Regions from separate parts of the Pseudoalteromonas sp. Xi13 genome, predicted to be linked through region 2. Evidence: predicted binding sites of a transcription regulator. Region 2 holds the regulator's gene; the other holds the start of a gene.
The links. Region 2 encodes FliA, which starts transcription of late flagellar genes. Its sites were predicted from a motif close to CTAAAGNTNNNNNNNNNNNNGCCGATA; they were not measured.

Region 1 (3,146 bases), 360 kb from region 2:
AACAGCGGTAATAGCGCGCGCTTGCAGTTGTGATAAATTAGGTAGCAAACGCGTTAAATGATAACGCGTAAAAAGGGCTATAAACGATAAACCAACAGCGACCACAATTGATAAAGCAAATATGATTGCATCGTAACGTAGTAACGGGGCCAGCTCCATTGCTGCCATGCCGCTGTAGTGCATTGTACCAATGCCTGAGCCTAGTAAAATAGAGCAAATAATAAGGTTTTTATACGACCCTTGCGATTTTACTAATATCGAAAAAGCATACTGACATGAAATAAACGCCGGTAAAAAAGACAACACGGTAATGAGTGGATCATAGCTAATGTTTGTACACAACGAAAAGGCCAGCATACCTATAAAATGCATGCTCCAAATTCCGGCCGATAAAACCGTGGCACCGGTCACATTGGCTAAGCGTTTATAGTTTTCGAATTGCGTTTGCTTTGCTACATCAACCAACCAGATCGTAAAAAAGGCAGCAAAAATAGCGGTAATGACCGATAAACTAACCAGTATAGGGTTATATGCACCGTTGATAATGAGGCTCGGATCGTGGTCGGTTATAAAAAATGCAGACAGCATAGTGGCTCAAATTAGTATCTTTATTGAACTAGTTTAATAGATTTAATATATAAATAAACTGTTAATCTAATAATTTATATTATAAATCAGTGAGGTTACTTTTTAGCATTAAAATATTAACATGCGTAGCGTGCTTTATTAATAAGACGTGATTTTGCGTAAATAAAAATAATAATAAACACTGAGCCCATTTATTTATCGCTAAATAACTGCATTGATTAAATAAGGCTTTATAATACGCTTTTATTTATATTTAGAGCATACACCTTGTTTGAGTATCAGCTAAAACGCAGTGCAAGGCGTAAAACAGTGGCAATAAAAGTTAGCCAAAAATTAGTTACTGTTTATGCGCCTACACACGTGCCAAAACTACAAATAGAACAATGGCTGTTTAGTAAAAAAGAGTGGGTAACTGCGCAATTACATAAACAACTTAATGCCATTGATACTCAACAACACCCGTTTAAAAACCAGCAAATAATGATTTTTGCTAAGCCATATACCATTACTTTTGCAAAAGGGACACGCTCGCATGTTCAGCAATCCGATAGCGTATTTACTATTTATACTTCTAATCGAGTAAAAAAACAGCCTGAAAAACGCAAGCAGTTACTTTGCCTTGCCCTTGAAGAAATGCTAACAAACTACATTGAAATGCGTTTAGCTTATTATTGCCAACAGATGTCAGAAGCATTACCGACTAAATTGACGATTGGAAGTTATAAACGTAAGTGGGGGAGTTGTAATTCTCGGCGAGAGCTAACCTTTAGCCTTAACCTTGTTGGGGCGCCTCATCATATAATTGATTATGTTATTGTGCACGAATTGGCTCATTTAAAGTATTTGAACCACAGCAGCGCTTTTTGGAAGCGCGTAGCTAATTTTTATCCCGATTATAAATCTGCATCAGCATGGCTTAAAAACCACGGGGCAACATTACAGTGGGTATTTGATAATTAGTCTAAAAATGAAGTTTTAAATAGTGATGAAAAAGATGTAGAAAAGGGTACTGAAGATAAGAAGTGGTGGAGGGAGCTGGATTCGAACCAGCGAAGGCTGAGCCGTCAGATTTACAGTCTGATCCCTTTGGCCGCTCGGGAACCCCTCCACACTATTTTGTTACATTTGACCCCACTTAACTTAGCGGTAAGAAAAGTGGTGGAGGGAGCTGGATTCGAACCAGCGAAGGCTGAGCCGTCAGATTTACAGTCTGATCCCTTTGGCCGCTCGGGAACCCCTCCAATGCAACGGCGCTGATAATAGCAAACTGCGTATTTAAGTAAAGAAAAAAGCTAAAGAAATTTGAAATAAAGCCGATAAATATCTATCAGTTATCATAATCGGCTAAAGACTATGCAAATCGATGGTTTGTTAATCACAGAGAGTCAACTAAAGACCAGGCTAAATAAAAGTGTGCATGAAAATCGCAGAGGCGAATTCTCACTTTTATTAGCGATGCTATCGCACGATGCGCTGGATTTTAGTCAATTTCACTTGCCAAAAAGTGAAACGCATAGTGCTTATGTAGACGAAGAACAGTTAAGGGAGCGCTTTGGTGCTGGACCAAAGCAATTATTAGCTCCCGAAAAATTTGATATGACCATAGGGCAAGAGCACGCGTCGGTGATTGTTCAACAAGGCGAGCAAGCAGGCATGAAAGCAATAAAATTAAGCCACTGCTTAAACCCTGAGCCACTAGCGATTAGAGATGACAAGTTACATATTCCTTTAACAGTAATCGATAATTGTGAACTATCAGTACGCAGGCGCTTAAATGACACGCACACCGCGCTTGCAAGTCCACAAATGGACGCCGCAGCATTTTATGACGATTTAACTAATGAGGCTATACATAAGCCATTGCTTGTTGCTAACGCATAAAAATAATTTAACACTTGTGCGTTTTAAAAGCCTAAAACACCTTCTATTTAATAACCGGTTATGCAATAAAATAGAACAATTCTTTTTTTGTTTAAAAAAAGCATCCACAAATTAAATGCAATTGCTATAATGGCTGCAAATGGTATGACTTGAGTGCCATTATCATTAAATCAAGGTAATTAGGAACGTAATGAAGAAAACATTCACGCTAAATCATGAGAAAATCAAATACCCTCGTATGGTTGATGCTGCAAAGCATGAAGTGAAAAAATATTTGAAAAGAGAGCGCAATAAAACGCTACCTGTTGAAGCTGATTACTGGGCGTTTGACTGTAAGTTTGGCACAAGTGCCGATGATGCCGAAGTCGTTCACGTAGCTGAAATTAACAACAAGATCAGCGAAATCGAAAAGCAGGCGCTTACTTCATTCTATGTTGAGATTTTAGCTAGACCTGCGCAGCGTGAATCGTTCGATCTAGATGATGATGAATAACCAATAGCAATATTGTAGAAAATGGACCTAGATGGTCCATTTTTTGTTTATGGCAGTTATTAACATGTTTAGTGGTATAGAGTAGCACTTAAATAAAAAGCTATTTTTATGCTAAGTGTTTAGCATTTTTTATACACTGTGACACTTTTTATATTTTTTACCGCTTGCACATGGGCAGAGGTCG
Region 2 (3,146 bases):
TGGTGCGTATGAGCAGCTTGCAACGTATGGTCGTATTATTGGTTGTGGTGTTAAACAAGTAAAAGATGCCAATGAATTAGCTGAAGTTTTATATCATTTACGCAATAAGCGTCTAGTATTAATTGATACAGCGGGTATGAGCCAACGTGATTTACGCCTTACAGAGCAATTAAATACGTTAATGCGCAACCAGCGAGTAGATATACGTAGTTATTTAGTATTAAGTGCCACAGCACAAATAAATGTACTGCAAGAAACCGTAAGACATTTTAAAAAGGTTCAGCTAAGCGGTTGTATTTTCACTAAGTTAGATGAATCATTAAGTTTAGGTGAGATTATTAGTATAGCGATTCAAAATCGTCTTCCAATAGGGTATCTTACTAATGGTCAGCGTGTACCAGAAGATATTCGCGTTGCAAATGCTGAAAAACTAGTAAAAAAAGCTGAGCAATTGTATTTAAAAAGAGCAAAAGCACAACATTCAAGGCACCAAGCAGTGGCGCCAAGCACAGTAGGGATGTATGATTAACACAGTATTAGATCAAGCAAGCGGCCTGCGCAAAATGAGTCAAAACAACAACAACGGCGTAAAAGTTATCGCTGTCACCGGCGGTAAAGGAGGGGTGGGTAAAACCAACGTCTCTTTAAATACTGCTATTGCTTTAGGGCAGCAGGGTAATCGTGTATTAGTATTAGATGCCGATTTAGGCCTAGCTAATTGTGATGTAATGCTAGGACTACGTGTTGAAAAAAACTTATCTCATGTCCTTTCAGGCGAGTGCGAACTTGACGAGATTTTAGTTGAAGGCCCAGGCGGTATTAAAATCGTGCCTGCTACATCAGGCTCGCAAAGTATGGTGGAGCTAACCCCATCTGAGCATGCTGGGTTAATTCGTGCCTTTAGTGAGCTTAATACCGAATTTGATATTTTAATTGTAGATACCGCCGCTGGTATTTCTGACATGGTGCTGAGTTTTTCTCGTGCAGCGCAAGATGTCATGGTGGTGGTGTGTGATGAGCCGACCTCTATTACTGATGCCTACGCGCTTATTAAAGTACTTAGCCGCGAGCATGGCGTTTATAAATTTAAAATTGTTGCAAACATGGTGCGCAGTATGCGCGAGGGCCAAGAGCTTTTTGCAAAGCTCTCTAAAGTAACAGACCGCTTTTTAGATGTGTCTATGGAGCTTGTTGCGACTATTCCATATGATGAAAATATGCGTAAATCTACGCGTAAACAAAAAGTAATTGTCGATCTTTTCCCTAATTCACCAGCAGCAGTCGCGTTTAAAACATTAGCGACAAAAGCAGTAAAATGGCCTATACCTAATCAACCTTCAGGACATTTAGAGTTTTTCATTGAGAAGCTAGTAAACGGCTGATTATGACAACATCGGTGAAAAGAGCTATGGGATATCAATCAACACAAAATTTAAATGTGATTGTTGAAAAGCACGCGTCGCTTGTCAAAAAAGTGGCGTGCCATTTAATAGCTCGTCTTCCTCCTAGCGTTCAGCTTGATGACTTAATCCAATCGGGAATGATTGGCCTTATCGAGGCCTCAAAAAACTTTGACGCCAGTAAAGGGGCAAGCTTTGAAACGTTTGCTGGTATTCGTATTCGCGGCGCTATGCTTGATGAAATGCGCAGAGGGGATTGGGCACCACGTTCGGTACACCGCAAAAGCCGATTAGTAGCCGAAACCATCACAGAATTAGAAAATAGCTTAAATAGAGAACCAAAAGATACTGAAGTAGCTGAAAAACTTGATATTTCGCTAGAAGAATACCATCATATTTTAAATGATGTTAATTCCAGTAAAGTGCTTGGTATAGAAGACCTAGGGGTAGATGAAGATGTTATTAGCCCTGCAGGTCAAGATTTAGCGCTAGACAAACCATTTAATAATGTTAAAAATGAACGGTTTAATAATTCATTGTTAGAGGCAATAAAGTCTTTACCAGAGCGAGATGCAATGGTGCTTTCTTTGTATTACAACGATGAAATGAATTTAAAAGAAATTGGGCATATACTCGATGTAAGTGAATCGCGTGTAAGTCAGATACATGGTCAGGCGATGATTAAGCTCAAAGCAAAAATCAATGACTGGATAAACTAGTAGTAAGTAAATTATAGGTTAAGACCTCACCGGAGGATGTTTTGGATAAAAACATGAAAATTCTTGTTGTTGATGATTTCTCTACAATGAGACGTATTATAAAAAATCTGTTGCGTGACCTAGGGTTCACGAATGTTCAAGAAGCTGACGATGGTTCTACAGCATTACCTATGTTGCAAAATCAGGTTTTTGACTTTGTTGTAACCGATTGGAACATGCCAGGCATGCAGGGTATTGACTTGCTAAGAGCCATTAGAGCTGACGAAAAATTAAAACATATTCCGGTTTTAATGGTGACGGCAGAAGCTAAAAAAGAACAAATAATAGCGGCAGCGCAAGCAGGTGTTAATGGCTATATTGTTAAGCCATTTACTGCTGGTACTTTGAAAACTAAATTAGAAAAAGTGTTTGAACGCTTAGGTTAATGAGAGGAGAGGCTTATGTCAGCACCAGCTGCGCCTCAAATTACTTTAGAACAAGCTCGTCAGCTCGTCGTTTTTTTAGAAAACGGTGAGCAAGATAAAGCAGATCAATTAATTTTAGATACTGCCTCTCAAGAGCAATCGCAGCTTTTTGCTGAAGTAGGTAAGTTAACACGCCAATTACACGAAGCCCTTAAAAGCTTTGAACTTGATACGCGTTTAACCGATTTAACCACTGATGCAATACCGGATGCGAAAAAGCGCTTAAACTATGTCATGGAAATGACAGAAAATGCAGCTAATAAGACAATGGATGCGGTCGAAGCAAGCCTTCCTATTGCGCAGCAGCTAGCAGATGAAATTGCACATATTAAGCCTACTTGGGATAGGCTTATGAACCGCGAAATAGAGCTGGGCGAGTTTAAAACCTTATGCCACAGCATCGACAAGTTTATGAACAGCTCTCATCATAAAACCGATGAGTTGCAAACTTTAATGACCAATGTACTAATGGCGCAGGATTTTCAAGATTTAACCGGCCAGGTTATCCGCCGTGTAATTGAATTAGTCAGAGAAGTAGAAGAAAGTTTAATCCACCTTTTAAC

Region 1: EJ103_RS10300 (VC2046/SO_2500 family protein) is a predicted target of FliA. The motif match lies at 1,881-1,907, and genes of this name have one in related genera.

Annotation. Positions count from the first base shown of each region.
Region 1 covers NZ_CP034439.1:2,303,901-2,307,046, reverse strand. Annotated here, with positions in the region: gene EJ103_RS10320 (MHYT domain-containing protein) at 1-588, opposite strand, end outside; gene EJ103_RS10315 (SprT family zinc-dependent metalloprotease) at 898-1,548, shown strand; tRNA gene EJ103_RS10310 (tRNA-Tyr) at 1,612-1,696, opposite strand; tRNA gene EJ103_RS10305 (tRNA-Tyr) at 1,745-1,829, opposite strand; gene EJ103_RS10300 (VC2046/SO_2500 family protein) at 1,942-2,469, shown strand; gene EJ103_RS10295 (DUF6172 family protein) at 2,660-2,962, shown strand; gene EJ103_RS10290 (YchJ family metal-binding protein) at 3,092-3,146, opposite strand, start outside.
Region 2 covers NZ_CP034439.1:2,660,821-2,663,966, reverse strand. Annotated here, with positions in the region: gene flhF (flagellar biosynthesis protein FlhF) at 1-529, shown strand, start outside; gene EJ103_RS12020 (MinD/ParA family protein) at 522-1,382, shown strand; gene EJ103_RS12015 (RNA polymerase sigma factor FliA) at 1,409-2,119, shown strand; gene cheY (chemotaxis response regulator CheY) at 2,161-2,544, shown strand; gene EJ103_RS12005 (protein phosphatase CheZ) at 2,560-3,146, shown strand, end outside.